Regions from separate parts of the Variovorax nivicola genome, predicted to be linked through region 3. Evidence: predicted binding sites of a transcription regulator. Region 3 holds the regulator's gene; each other region holds the start of a gene.
What was found. The regulator LexA, encoded in region 3, represses DNA repair genes until DNA is damaged. The targets are predictions, from matches to a motif close to ACTGTATNNNNATACAGT.

Region 1: the regulator LexA is predicted to act here: its motif matches at 1,085-1,102, upstream of ACSFBF_RS16350 (DNA topoisomerase IV subunit B).
Region 2: the regulator LexA is predicted to act here: its motif matches at 1,766-1,783, upstream of ACSFBF_RS23735 (ATP-dependent helicase).
Region 4: the regulator LexA is predicted to act here: its motif matches at 2,797-2,814, upstream of recA (recombinase RecA).

Annotation. Positions count from the first base shown of each region.
Region 1 covers NZ_JBPJZK010000003.1:765,947-769,639, forward strand. Annotated here, with positions in the region: gene ACSFBF_RS16345 (MFS transporter) at 1-968, opposite strand, end outside; gene ACSFBF_RS16350 (DNA topoisomerase IV subunit B) at 1,135-3,132, shown strand; gene ACSFBF_RS16355 (lytic transglycosylase domain-containing protein) at 3,147-3,693, shown strand, end outside.
Region 2 covers NZ_JBPJZK010000006.1:13,675-17,367, forward strand. Annotated here, with positions in the region: gene ACSFBF_RS23735 (ATP-dependent helicase) at 1-1,753, opposite strand, end outside; gene corA (magnesium/cobalt transporter CorA) at 1,981-2,967, shown strand; gene ACSFBF_RS23745 (5'-methylthioadenosine/adenosylhomocysteine nucleosidase) at 2,975-3,693, opposite strand, start outside.
Region 3 covers NZ_JBPJZK010000001.1:472,704-476,396, reverse strand. Annotated here, with positions in the region: gene kdsB (3-deoxy-manno-octulosonate cytidylyltransferase) at 1-37, shown strand, start outside; gene adk (adenylate kinase) at 172-828, shown strand; gene ACSFBF_RS02220 (asparaginase) at 877-1,842, opposite strand; gene lexA (transcriptional repressor LexA) at 1,916-2,599, shown strand; gene ACSFBF_RS02210 (hypothetical protein) at 2,738-3,103, shown strand; gene ACSFBF_RS02205 (D-2-hydroxyacid dehydrogenase family protein) at 3,194-3,693, shown strand, end outside.
Region 4 covers NZ_JBPJZK010000004.1:365,721-369,413, reverse strand. Annotated here, with positions in the region: gene ACSFBF_RS18455 (sensor histidine kinase) at 1-1,441, opposite strand, end outside; gene ACSFBF_RS18450 (response regulator) at 1,494-2,165, opposite strand; gene ACSFBF_RS18445 (MarR family winged helix-turn-helix transcriptional regulator) at 2,229-2,714, opposite strand; gene recA (recombinase RecA) at 2,861-3,693, shown strand, end outside.

The DNA.
Region 1 (3,693 bases), on a different contig from region 3:
ACCGTCGACAGCCACAGGAAGCCCATCGCCGCCGAGAACACATACACGCTGAGCGGTGAGATCGGCGCCATCAAGAACAGCGCGATCGACACGGCCCGCGCAAAGTAGATCGCCGCGAGGATCTTGCGCTTGGCCAGCTTCTGCCCCAGCAGCCCCACCGTGTAAGTGCCGAACACGTTGAACAGCCCGATCAGCGCCAGCGCGTAGCCCGCCACCTCGGCCGGCAGCGCGCGGTCGCGCAGGTAGGTCGGCATGTGGATGCCGATGAAGGCCAGCTGGAAGCCGCAGACGAAGTAGCCCGCCATCAGCAGCCCGAAGCTCGGGTAGCGGAAGGCTTCGCCCACTGCCTGCAGCACCGACTGTTCGCGGTGCCCGGCCAGCGCCGCCGTCTTCGGTTCGCGCAGGCCGAAGGCCAGCGGGATGATCACCAGCACCAGCACCGCCATGACCGCCAGCGCGGTCTGCCAGCCCAGATGGCCAATCAGCCGCCCCTCGATGGGCGCCATCAGGAACTGGCCGAACGAGCCGGCCGCCGCCGCCACGCCCATGGCCCACGAGCGTCGCTCGGCCGGAATCTGCCGCCCGATCACGCCGTAGATCACCGCATAGGTCGAGCCCGCCTGCGCCGCGCCGATCAGCACGCCCGCACTCAGCGTGAAGAGCAGCGGCGTCGGCGAATGCGCCATGCCGAACAGCCCCAGTGCATAGAACACCGAGCCGCCGATCAGCACCCGGAACGCGCCGAACCTGTCGGCCAGCATGCCCGCGAACACGCCGAAGATGCCCCACGAGAGGTTCTGGATAGCCAGCGCGAACGAGAAGGTCTGCCGGCTCCAGTCCTGCGCCTGCGTGATCGGCTGCAGCCAGAGCCCGAAGCCGTGGCGTATGCCCATCGACAGCGTGACGATCATCGCCCCGCAGAAAAGTACTTGCTTGACCGAGAGGGCGGGAGCGGCGGGGGATTGCATGACTTCGAATGTAACGACTCGCCTGCTCCGGCAGTCAGGCTGGCGGCCGAAGCCATTGATGATTTATCGGCTGCGTTTCAATGCGTGCCGGGCATCAAAGCACTTCTTGAGCGCCTCCTGTATGGGTATCCAGTTGTTTGGCGCCGACTGACTACAATCCGCCCCCATGGCGACTCCCCCCAAGACTCCCCCCAATTCATCGTCCGAATCCTCCGGCTACTCGGAAGGCTCCATCCGCGTGCTCAAGGGCCTCGAGCCCGTCAAGCAGCGCCCGGGCATGTACACCCGCACCGACAACCCGCTGCACATCATCCAGGAAGTGCTCGACAACGCCGCCGACGAGGCGCTCGCGGGCTACGGCAAGAAGATCAAGGTCACCCTGCACACTGACGGCTCCGTCAGCGTCGAAGACGACGGCCGGGGCATTCCCTTCGGCCTGCACCCCGAAGAAAAGGCCCCCGTGATCGAACTCGTGTACACCCGGCTGCACGCGGGCGGCAAGTTCGACAAAGGCTCGGGCGGCGCCTACAGCTTCTCGGGCGGCCTGCACGGCGTGGGCGTGTCGGTGACCAATGCGCTGTCGAAGCGGCTCGAAGTCACCTCGCACCGGGAGGGTTCGGCCGCCAAGCTGGCCTTCAGTGCCGGCGATGTGATCGAGGCACTCGAAATCCGCAAGCTCGAAGCGGGCGAGCGCAAGCAGGGCACCACCGTGCGCGCGTGGCCCGACGCCAAGTACTTCGAAACCGCCGTGCTGCCCATGGGCGAACTCACGCACCTGCTGCGCAGCAAGGCCGTGCTGATGCCCGGCGTGAGCGTCACGCTCACGAACGAGAAGACCAAGGAAACGCAGCAGTGGCTCTACAAGGGCGGCCTGAGCGATTACCTGATGCAAACGCTCAACGGCGACCCCGTCATCCCGCTGTTCGAAGGCAGCGGCCATGCCGACAAGAACGCCGACAACTTCGCCGAGGGCGAGGGCGCCGACTGGTGCGTGGCCTTCACCGAAGACGGCCAGCCGGTGCGCGAGAGCTACGTCAACCTGATTCCCACCAGCGCCGGCGGCACGCACGAAAGCGGCCTGCGCGACGGCCTGTTCACCGCGGTGAAGGGCTTCATCGAACTGCATTCGCTTTTGCCCAAGGGCGTGAAGCTGTTGCCCGAAGACGTGTTCGCGCGCGCCTCGTACGTGCTGAGCGCCAAGGTGCTCGACCCGCAGTTCCAGGGGCAGATCAAGGAACGCCTGAACTCGCGCGACGCCGTGCGCCTGGTGTCGAGCTTCGTGCGCCCCGCGCTCGAGCTGTGGCTCAACCAGCACGTCGACTACGGCAAGAAGCTTGCCGAACTGGCCATCAAGGCCGCGCAGACGCGCCAGCGCGCCGGCCAGAAGGTCGAGAAGCGCAAGGGCTCCGGCGTGGCCGTGCTGCCCGGCAAGCTCACCGACTGCGAGAGCAAGGACATCAGCCACAACGAAGTCTTCCTGGTCGAGGGTGACTCCGCCGGCGGCAGCGCCAAGATGGGCCGCGACAAGGAAAGCCAGGCCATCCTGCCGCTGCGCGGCAAGGTGCTCAACACCTGGGAAGTGGAGCGCGACCGGCTTTTTGCCAACACCGAAATCCACGACATCTCGGTCGCCGTGGGCGTCGATCCGCACGGTCCCAACGACACGCCCGACATGAGCGGCCTGCGCTACGGCAAGGTCTGCATCCTGAGCGATGCCGACGTGGACGGCTCGCACATCCAGGTGCTGCTGCTCACGCTGTTCTTCCGCCACTTTCCGAAACTCATCGAAGCCGGCCACGTGTATGTCGCAAAGCCGCCATTGTTCCGGGTCGATGCGCCCGCGCGCGGCAAGAAGCCGGCCTCCAAGGTCTATGCGCTGGACGAGGGCGAACTGATCGCCACGCTCGACAAATTGCGTAAAGATGGCGTGCGCGAAGGCGCCTGGAGCATCAGCCGCTTCAAGGGCCTGGGCGAAATGAGCGCGGAACAATTGTGGGAAACCACGCTCAATCCTGACACCCGGCGCCTGATGCAGGTCCAATTGGGCCGGTTCGACTTCACGTCCACCCAGGGCGAGATCACCAAGCTCATGGGCAAGGGCGAAGCGGCAGCCCGGCGCGAACTCATGGAGTTGCGCGCCGACGATGTCGACATCGATGTTTGACTCCTCCACCACGCATGTCAGTTTTCAAGCGCTTGTTGCTATTGGCCTTCCTGCTGTGTACGCAGCAGGGGCTGGCGCACGCCGCTGACATCTACGGCTACATCGACAGTAAGGGCATCGCGCACTTCGCTTCCGAAAAAATCGACGAGCGCTACCAGATCTTCTTCCGCGGCGGCCAGAGCTTCGACACGGCGCAAGGCATTTCTCCGCTGGGCCGTGGCGGCAGAAAGCTCGACGGCAAGGTGTCACCTGCCTCGCAGAGCCTGCTCGCCATGTTCGAGGCCTCGCCCGGCTACAAGACTGCCAAGACGGCGCTGCGCGACGCATCGAACAGGCATTCGATCGACTACGAACTGCTGCAGGCGCTCATCGCCACCGAATCGGGCTTCGACGCGCAGGCCGTCTCGCCCAAGGGCGCCATGGGCCTCATGCAGTTGATGCCCGCCACCGCGCAGCGCTATGGTGTGTCGGCGGACAAACGCACGACCATCGAGAAAAAGCTGTTCGACCCGCGCATCAACATCGCCGCCGGCTCGCGCTACCTGGGCGACCTGATCGCGA
Region 2 (3,693 bases), on a different contig from region 3:
TCGAGAGGATCAGGTAGTCCTCGTCGAGCAGCGGCGGCCCAGGGCGGTCGCTGGTGGCTTCGGGTGGATCGAGCGTGAGTTCGGTGAGGAAGCGTTCGCGCGAGGCATACCCGGCCGCGAGCCGCGCGAGCTGTTCCACGTCGGCGCGCCGCACGCCGGAGGTGTCTTCGTACAGCCGCTCCAGGTGCGGCAGGTACCAGTCCATTGCCAGTTCGACATCGGCCGGCCACTTCAGCGCGGGTGCGCGCAAGGCTGCGTAGGCCTCGGCAAAGTCGGCCCACTGCGCGCGTGCCGCGGAAGGCGGTACAAACTCGCGCACCGCCGCGGCGGGGTCGGCAGCCTGGTCCATTGCATCGAGCAGGCGCGAGCCCGTGACGGGGCCGATGCCCGGAATCAACTGCGTCACGCGAAAACCCGCCATGCGCCCACGAGGGTTCTGCGCAAAGCGCAGCACCGCGAGCAGGTCCTTCACGTGCGAGGCTTCGAGAAACTTGAGCCCGCCGAATTTCACGAACGGGATGTTGCGGCGTGCCAGCTCGAGCTCGAGCGCCGCGCTGTGCGTCGAGGTGCGGAACAGCACCGCCTGCGACTTCAGCGCGAGCCCGCCCTCGCGGTGCGCCAGCACCTTGTCGGCCACCCATCGCGCCTGCCCCGCTTCGTCGGGAACGAGCACCAGCAGCGGCTTGCCGGCCGAGGGCTTGTCGGTCCACAGCGTCTTGGCATGCCGCTCGGCCGCATGCGCGATCACGCGGTTCGAGGCATCGAGGATCGGCTGCGTCGAGCGGTAGTTGCGCTCCAGCGTGACCACGCGCGCGGCCTGCGTGAACTGCGACGGAAAGTCGAGGATGTTGCGCACCGTCGCGCCACGAAAGGAATAGATCGACTGCGCGTCGTCTCCCACCACGGTCACGCCGCGCCCATCGGGTTTGAGCGCCCGCAGGATCGAAGCCTGCAGCAGGTTGGTGTCCTGGTACTCGTCGACCAGCACGTGGTCGAAGCGCGCGCCGACGTGCGCGGCCAGCGCGGGCTCGGCGGCCATCTCGGCCCAGTAGAGCAGCAGGTCGTCGTAGTCGAGCACGCTCTGCCGCTGCTTGGCCTCTACGTAGGCGCCGAACAGCTTCTTCAGCTCTGCCTCCCATTCGTCGCACCAGGGAAAGGCCTCCTTCAGTACCTCGGCCAGCGGCGCGCGCGTGTTCACGCAGCGCGAGTAGATCGACAGGCATGTGCCCTTGCGCGGAAAACGATTGACGGTGGAAGACAGGCCCAGCTCGTGACGCACCAGCCCCATCAGGTCTTCGGCATCGCCGCGGTCGTGGATGGTGAAGTTCTCGTCGAGCCCGATCTGCGGCGCGTACTCGCGCAACAGCCGCGCGCCGATGCCGTGGAAGGTGCCGGCCCACGGCAGTGCGGGCGGCGCCTCCGACTTCAGGCCGAGCACACGTGCCAGCACCTGGCCTGCGCGGCGCTCCATCTCCTGCGCGGCGCGGCGCGAGAAGGTCAGCAGCAACAGGCGCTGCGGATCGACACCGCCGGCAATGAGGTGTGCGACGCGATGCGCCAGCGTGCTGGTCTTGCCCGAACCGGCGCCGGCAATGACGAGCAGCGGCCGCTCGTCGCGCTCGCCGATGGCTGCACCCACCCCGTGTTCGACCGCCGCGCGCTGCGCGTCGTTGAGCGTGCTCAGCGCGGCGGCCAGGCGCTCGGCCTGGGTCTTCGCGGCAGCGGAAAAAACGGGGAGCGCAGCGGTCTGCATGGGGCAGACTTTACTGTATGCCCGTCCAGTCCAGCCACCGCACTGCCATGTGGCCGGTGACATAATCGCGCCTCGCTGCAACCGGAGATTCTTCCCAATGGAAACCGCCCCGTCTCGGCAGCTTTCAACTCCCTTTCACTGACGCGTTTTTCTTAGCGCACGTCGGGCCCGGGAATTGAAAGCGCCCCTCCCTCGCCCATCGTTCAGTCATTCCCGGGAGTGAGCCAATGCTCAACATCTTCACGCTCGCCAACGGCCGCCTCGTTCAGGAAGAAATCGAGGCACTCGAGGAGCTCTCCAAGTTCCAGCCGATCTGGGTCGACCTCGAGTCGCCCACGCTCGAAGAGAAGCGATGGATCAAGCAGTACTACGGCCTCTCCATTCCCGAAGACGCGATGGACGAGGACATCGAGGAATCGGCCCGCTTCTACGAGGAAGACAACGGCGAGCTGCACATCCGCTCCGACTTCTTGATCGACGACGACGAAGACCCACGCACCGTGCGCGTGGCCTTCATCCTCAACCAGCACAACACCGACCTGCGCAGCCGCGGCGTGCTGTTCTCGATCCACGACGAAGACGTGCCCGTGTTCCGCCTGCTGCGCATGCGCGCGCGCCGCGCGCCGGGGCTGATCGAAGACGCCAAGGAAGTGATGCTCAAGCTCTTCGACGCCGACGCCGAGTACTCGGCCGACACGCTGGAGAACATCTACGACGAGCTCGAAGTCGCCGGCAAGAAGGTGCTGTCGGGCAACGTCAGCGACGAGCTGGCCGGCGAGGTGCTCGGCGCCATCGCGCGGCAGGAAGACTTGAACGGCCGCATCCGCCGCAACGTGATGGACACGCGCCGCGCGGTCAGCTTCATGATGCGCAGCAAGATGCTCAACGCCGAGCAGTTCGAAGAGGCACGGCAGATCCTGCGTGACATCGAATCGCTGGACAACCACACGGCATTCCTCTTCGACAAGATCAACTTCCTGATGGATGCGACCGTCGGTTTCATCAACATCAACCAGAACAAGACCATCAAGATCTTCTCGGTGGCCAGCGTCGCGCTGCTGCCGCCCACGCTGATCGCGAGCATCTACGGCATGAACTTCAAGTTCATGCCGGAGCTCGACTGGGCCATGGGCTATCCGTATGCCATCGTGCTGATGGCGGCGAGCGCGCTGGTGCCGATGTGGTACTTCCGCCGGCGCGGCTGGCTCAAGTAGCCGGTCTTCAGGAATGCCGCGTGGCCAGCCACGCATCGACCAGCGCGAGGCTGTAGCGGCTCGCGACCTCCACCACGAAACGCGCGAAGTCGCCATGCGCCTCGTCGTCCGCGCGGTCCGAGATCGTCCGCATGGCCGCAAAGGGCACGCCGTAGTCGTGACACACCTGCGCCACCGCGGCGCCTTCCATCTCGACCGCGAGTGCGTCGGGCAAGCTGAGGCGCAGCGCTTCGCTTTCGGCGGCGGTCGAAACGAAGCGATCACCGCTCACCAGCAGGCCCCGATGCACCTTGGGTGACTGGAGGCCGAACTCGTCGACGGCCTCCTGCCCCACCAGGGCCACCGGGTCGCGCAGCGTCACTTCAGCAACGCCCGCCAATGCATTGCTGATCGCCACATCGGCCGTGAAACGCGAAAGGCCCAGCAAGGGCACTTCGTACTTCGGAAAGATGGGCGAGGCATCGAGGTCGTGCTGCAGCAGCTGCGTGGCAACGACCACGTCGCCCACATTCACGCCCGGCGCGAGTCCGCCCGCGACACCGGTGAAGACGATGGCCCCAACGGCAAATCGCTCGAGCAGCATCGTGGCCGTCACCGCCGCCGCGACCTTGCCGATGCGCGACAGCACCGCGACCACGGGCTGGCCATGCAGATGGCCAACCCAGAAGTCGCGCCCTGCAATGCGCACGCGCTGCTCGTCGGGCATCTGCGCGAGGAGCGCGCTCA
Region 3 (3,693 bases):
TGTGCGCGCCGTCTTCGCCGCCGCGCCCACCGCCTGAGGTGCTCCCATGCCTGCGCGGACGGCGGGAATTCTTCGAGGGCACGCGTGCTATCCTCGACGCAACTCCGCCTTGCCCAGCCCTCGGGCCGACGCTCGGCGCGACACAAAATCTAAGAACCGTCCGAGGACACCATGAGACTAATTTTGCTGGGCGCGCCCGGGGCGGGCAAAGGCACGCAAGCGGCCTTCATTTGCCAGAAATACAGCATTCCCCAGATTTCGACCGGCGACATGCTGCGCGCCGCCGTCAAGGCCGGCACGCCGCTCGGACTACAGGCCAAGGCCGTCATGGACGCGGGTGCCCTCGTCAGCGACGACCTGATCATCAATCTCGTGAAGGAACGCATTGCGCAGCCCGATTGCGGCGCCGGCTTCCTGTTCGACGGTTTCCCGCGCACCATTCCCCAGGCCGACGCAATGAAGGCGGCTGGCGTCAAGCTCGACTACGTGCTCGAAATCGACGTGCCCTTCGGAGACATCATCGAACGCATGAGCGGCCGCCGCTCGCACCCGGCCTCGGGCCGCACCTACCACGTCAAGTTCAATCCGCCCAAGGTGGAAGGCAAGGACGACGTGACCGGTGAAGATCTGATCCAACGCGAAGACGACAAGGAAGAAACCGTGCGCAAGCGGCTCGACGTGTACAGCCAGCAGACGCGTCCGCTGGTTGACTACTACTCTGCCTGGGCCAAGACCGATCCGGCCGCCGCGCCGAAGTACCGCGCCATCAAGGGCGTGGGCACGGTCGACGAGATCACGCAGCGTGCGCTGGCTGCATTGAGCAGCTGATCCTGATCTGATCCCCCCAGACCGCCCCTTCAATGGGGCGTTTTGTTTTCACCCCAGCAGTTCCAGCATCAGCGCGATGCGCGCCTTCACGGGCGTCAGCGCGCCCGCATCGCGGAACTGGTCCCCGGCTTTCGGCAGGATGCGTCCATTCGTGCAACGCGTGGCGCGAACCACTGCGACGCCTGCGTCCTGCGCCTTGAGCGCTGACACTTCCAACGCATGATGCAGGGTGCCGTTGCCGGTGGCGGCGAGCACCAGTCCATGCACGGGATCGGCTCCTCCGGACTGCAGCAACGCATCGATCACCGCGCCGCTGGCACCTGCATGGCTCATGACGATCTCGACACGGGGCCACTGCACAGCGGTCGCCCCGAAGAGCTTTGACGCCGGCAACGCCGATCCCTCGGGCCAATTCCGGACACGGCGCACCTCTCCTTCCTCGACGTAGCCGACCGGGCCCGCATCGCCTGAAGCGAAGGCGTCGAGCCGGTATGTGTGCACCTTCTGGATGTCAACGCCGCTGTGGATTGCGCCGGCGCACACAACGGTCACGCCCCTTGCGCCCTGCGTCGCGGCGACGCTGATGGCGTCGCGCACGTTCTGTGGTCCGTCCGGCGCCAGTGCGGTGGCCGGACGCATCGCGCAGGTGAGCACCACGGGCTTGGACGGAGCCAGCACTGAGTGCAGGAAGAAAGCCGTCTCTTCGAGCGTGTCGGTGCCATGCGTGATCACCACGCCCGCCACGTCGGCCTGCGCCAGCCAATGCGCGCAGCGCCGGGCCAGCTGCTGCCAGATGTCGAACGACATGTCCTTGCTGTCGACTTGCGCCACCTGCTCTGCTTCCAGCGATACACCCTCGGGCACCTCGATCCCGCCCAGCAGATCGGCCACGCCCACCTGCCCGGCGGTGTAGCCGATGTTGTCGCCGCTGCTGGCTGCCCGGCCGGCAATGGTGCCGCCCGTTCCCAAAACCACCACACGACGGCGCACTTCAGGCGAGGAGGAATTGACCATGGCTTGTCAACTTTTAAAAACTGGTTAAAAATACAGGTACTGGATATCTAGCCAGTGCCGCAAGGAACCACATATGCAGTTCGCCGTGAAGCTTACAGCCCGCCAGCAGCAGATCCTGGATCTCATCCAGAGCGCCATCGCACGCACTGGTGCGCCACCCACGCGCGCCGAAATCGCCACCCAGCTCGGGTTCAAGTCGGCCAACGCCGCCGAAGAGCACCTGCAGGCGCTGGCACGCAAGGGCGTCATCGAGCTCGTCAGCGGCACCTCGCGCGGCATCCGCCTCAAGGGCGACGCCCTGCGCTCGCTCAACGAAACGCGCCACCGCGAGGGCGGCCAGTTCTCGCTCTCGCTGCCAGGCATGGCCCAGTTGGCGCTGCCGCTCATCGGTCGCGTCGCAGCCGGCTCGCCCATCCTGGCGCAAGAGCACGTCGACCAGACCTATTACGTCGAGAACACGCTGTTCCAGCGCCAGCCCGACTACCTGCTCAAGGTGCGCGGCATGTCGATGCGCGACGCCGGCATCATGGACGGCGACCTGCTCGCGGTGCAGGCGACCAAGGAAGCGCGCAACGGCCAGATCGTGGTCGCGCGCCTGGGCGATGAAGTGACCGTCAAGCGCCTGAAGCGCAACAAACAGGTCATCGAGTTGCACGCCGAGAACCCCGACTATCCGACCATCATCGTCCAGCCCGGCGAGCCTTTCGAAATCGAAGGCCTCGCGGTCGGGCTCATCCGCAACACCATGCTGATGTAGGCCCCAAGGCCTGCGTTCCACAGCACCCCATCCGGCAGCGACAGGTGGCGGGCGTATGGCGAAGAGTCGCCATCACCCTGTCGCGGCCGATTCAAGAAATCCTGCCTGTGTTCAACCTCATACTTTTTTGGAGTTCACATGGGAATCGCCCTCCTCGCCATCGCTGATTTCTGGATGCCGCTGCAATCGCTGGCCAGCCGCCTGATGCCGGCACGCCGCCCTCACCGCAGGGATCGCCTCGACGCCGCTGAAACCTCGGCCGGATTGCGCTATGTAGCGGTGCGCCCCGCCTGCACCGCCCGCTCCAGCGGCGCTGCAACGCCCACGGCACCGGTGCGCCCGTTGCGCGTGGTCCGTGTGGTCGACGGCAAAGGCCAGCAGCACAGCAATCGCGTCGTGATCTCGGGCCGCATGGCCGACGTCTGCGCCGAACTCGACCGGCTCGCAGCACTCGAAACCGCCGAAACCATGGCCACGGCCCCGCGCTCGACACGCCTGCATTGAGCCCGAACACCCCTGCGAGCGGCTGTGGGGGTGGGTATCCAAACGTTCACAGGCACGACATTCCAATGCTGCGAGGCACAATGGCACGCCATGAACATTGTGATCCTCGACGATTACCAGGACGCCGTGCGCAAATTGCGCTGCGCCGCCAAGCTGGACGCGTACGCGGCCAAGGTCTACACCAACACGGTGAAGGGCATCGGGCAACTATCGGTTCGCCTCAAGGACGCCGACGTGATCGTGCTGATCCGCGAGCGCACCCATATCTCGCGCCAGCTGATCGAAAAGCTGCCCAAGCTCAAGCTCATCTCGCAGACCGGGCGCGTCGCCGGGCACATCGACGTCACGGCCTGTACCGAGCGCGGCGTGGCAGTGGCGGAAGGTTCGGGTTCACCGCAAGCGCCTGCCGAGCTCACCTGGGCGCTCATCATGGCTGCGATGCGCCGGCTGCCGCAGTACATCAGCAACCTCAAGCACGGTGCGTGGCAGCAGTCTGGGCTCAAGTCGGCCTCGATGCCGCCCAACTTCGGGCTCGGCTCAGTGCTCAAGGGCAAGACTCTGTGCATCTGGGGCTATGGCCGCATAGGCCA
Region 4 (3,693 bases), on a different contig from region 3:
AAAGAGGCGCTTCGCCCTCGAAGCGCACCGTGAACAGCGCACCCGGCGGCTGCTTGCCGGGATGCGCATCCTCCAGCTTCACCCGCGCGCGGTGCTGGTTCGCAATCTCCCGCACGATAGGCAAGCCCAGCCCCGAGCCGTCGGCCTCGTTGCCGAGCACGCGGTAGAACGGCTCGAACACCAGTTCGCGGTCGGTCTCGGCGATGCCGGGGCCGTTGTCCTCCACCTGCAACAGCAGCACGTGGCCGAAGGGGTCGGTCAGCACGCGCACGGTGATCAGGCCGGGGCGCTCCGGCGTGGAGGGCGTGTAGTTGATTGCGTTGTCGACCAGGTTGCGCACCAGCTCCTTCAGCAGTGTCGCGTTGCCGTCGAACATCACACCGGGCGCGCCCGCTTCGGCTCCGTCGTAGCCCAGGTCGATGCGCTTCTCGATCGCGCGCGGCACCGCCTCGCGCACCACCTCGATGGTGAGCTTCGCCAGGTCGCAAGGCTGGTGGTGCGCGTTGGCGCTGTTGCCCTCGGCGCGCGCCAGCGAAAGCAGCTGGTTCACCGTGTGCGTGGCGCGCTTGCTCGCGCGGCCGATCTGCTTGAGCGACTGCTTGAGCTCGTCGGCATTGGCGCCCTCGCGCTGCGCCAGGTCGGCCTGCATGCGCAGGCCCGCGAGCGGCGTCTTCAGCTGGTGCGCCGCGTCGGCCAGAAAGCGCTTCTGCGTGCCGATCGAATCGTTGAGCTTGTCGAGCAGCTCGTTGACCGACGACACCAGCGGCACCACTTCCAGCGGCACCGACGATTCGTCGAGCGGGCTCAGGTCGCCCGGGCGCCGCTCGCGGATGCGCGCCTCCACCACCGACAGCGGCTTGATGCCGCGCACCAGCGCCAGCCAGATCAGCAGCACCGCCAGTGGCAGGATGGCGAACTGCGGCAGCAGCACGCCCTTGATGATCTCGGCCGCCAGCACCGACTGCTTTTCGCGCGTCTCGGCCAGTTGCAGCAGCGTGGGCGGCACGTCGTCGGTGCCGCTGGCGATCCACATCGAGGCCACGCGCACTTCCTTGCCATGCAGGGCGCTGTTATGCAGGAACACCTGGCCGGCCGGCAGCGGCTCGTCGAGGCCGGGCATCGGAATGTCGCGCTCGCCGCTCAGCAGCGTGTCGTGGCCGTCGAGCAACTGGTAATACACGTGGCCGGCATCGTCGGCCCGCAGGATCTCGCGCGCCGATTGCGACAGCACGAACTGCGTGTGCCCTTCCTTCACCGTCACCAGCTCGGCAAGGGCCTTCACGTTGTGTTCGAGCGCGCGGTCGAAGGGCGCGTTGGCAATGCCCTGCGCCACCAGCCAGGTGACGCCGATGCTCACCGGCACCAGCAGCAGCAGCGGCGTGAGCATCCAGTCGAGGATCTCGCCGAACAGGGAGCGCTGCGCGCGCTGGAAAAGCTTCATCGCGCCGAGTCCTCCGGCGTGCCGCCGCCCACGCGCGGCGGGTGCGTCTTCGTCACTGGATCTTTTCGAGGCAGTAGCCCAGCCCGCGCACCGTCGCGATGCGCACCGGCCCCTTCTCGATCTTCTTGCGCAGGCGGTGGATGTAGACCTCGATGGCGTTCAGGCTCACCTCCTCGCCCCATTCGCACAGGCGGTCGACCAGCTGGTCCTTGCTCACCAGCCGGCCGGCGCGCTGCAGCAGCACTTCGAGCAGGCCGAGTTCGCGCGCCGACAGCTCGACCATCTTGCCGTCGATGGTGGCCACGCGGCCGGCCTGGTCGTACACCAGCGGGCCGTGGCGGATGGCGTTGCTGGTGGTGCCCATGCCGCGCCGCGTGAGGGCGCGCACGCGCGCTTCGAGCTCCTGCAGGCTGAAGGGCTTGGCCATGTAGTCGTCGGCGCCGTGGTCCAGGCCCTTGACGCGTTCCTCGACGCTGTCGGCCGCGGTGAGCACCAGCACCGGCAGCTGCGAGCCGCGCGCGCGCAGGCGCTTGAGGATCTCGATGCCGTGCAGGCTGGGCAGCCCGAGGTCGAGGATCAGCAGGTCGAACTCGTCGTGGGTCATGAGCGCGGTGTCGGCCTGCGAGCCGTTCGCCACGTGGTCTACCGCCGCGCCCGAGGTGCGCAGGCTGCGCAGGAGGGCATCGGCCAGCACCTGGTCGTCTTCGGCAATCAGAATCCGCATGCGTCACCTCCGGCCTGTTCGGGCGCCAAACTGGCGCCGTTCACATTTGTCTCTGGGGCGAGTCTAGCCCGCTGTGTAGGCTTCCAGTCCAATCGTTACCACGGTGGCGATCTCGTCGCCGACGCTGCTTCGGAACTCGCTCTCGGCCTGCGTCACCGCGCTGCGGAAGGCGTCTAGCCAGGCCAGCCCGTCGGCGGTGAAGAGTACGCGCCGCGCCCGCGCATCGAGCGGATCGGGCCCGCGCGTGACCAGACCCCAGGCCTCGCACTGGTCGACCAGCGCGCCCATGGCCTGCTTGGTCATGCCGGCGCGCTCGGCCAGCTCGGTGAGGCGCGAGCCCTCGCGCGCCAGGTGCCGCGTGATGTGGATATGCGCCGCGCTCACCTGCGCGCGCGCCGCGAGGTTCGACAGCGCCAGCGGCACGTCGATGTCGTGCGCCATCAGCTCCAGCACGCGCTCGTCGAAGCGGCGCATGGCGTGGCCGAGCAGTCGGCCCAGGTGGGTCTGGCGCCAGGCATCGGGGTCGGTGGGGAAAGCGGCTTCGGCCATGGCGCCAGATGGTAAAGCAAACTGACCAAAAAATGAGTTTGCGCCAACCTATGAGCCTCTACACTACTGTTCAAGCATCCAGCCTGTAGTTAAAAGCAGATCGGATGAAACCCAACACAAACCGTTGATTTTCAAGGAGTTTCCACATGGACGCAGTCGTCAAGGGCGCAAGCATCTCGGTCGCCAACAGTGAAAAGGCCAAGGCCCTGCAGGCCGCGCTGGCCCAGATCGAAAAGCAGTTCGGCAAGGGCACGATCATGCGGCTCGGCGAAGGCGAGGCGCTGGAAGACATCCAGGTGGTCTCCACCGGTTCGCTGGGCCTGGACATCGCGCTGGGCGTCGGCGGCCTGCCGCGCGGCCGCGTGATCGAAATCTACGGCCCTGAATCGTCGGGCAAGACCACGCTCACGCTGCAGGTCATCGCCTCTATGCAGAAGCAGGCCGGCACCTGCGCCTTCGTCGACGCCGAACATGCGCTCGATGTGCAATACGCCCAGAAGCTCGGCGTGAACCTGTCGGACCTGCTGATCAGCCAGCCCGACACCGGCGAACAGGCCCTGGAAATCGTCGACTCGCTGGTGCGCTCGGGCGCCGTCGACCTGATCGTCATCGACTCGGTCGCCGCGCTCACGCCCAAGGCCGAAATCGAAGGCGAAATGGGCGACTCGCTGCCCGGCCTGCAGGCCCGCCTGATGAGCCAGGCACTGCGCAAGCTCACCGCTACCATCAAGAAGACCAACTGCATGGTCATCTTCATCAACCAGATCCGCATGAAGATCGGCGTGATGTTCGGCTCGCCCGAAACCACCACCGGCGGCAACGCGCTGAAGTTCTACGCATCGGTGCGCCTGGACATCCGCCGCATCGGCACCATCAAGAAGGGCGACGAAGCCATCGGCAATGAAACCAAGGTGAAGGTGGTGAAGAACAAGGTGTCGCCCCCATTCAAGACGGCGGAGTTCGACATCCTGTTCGGCGA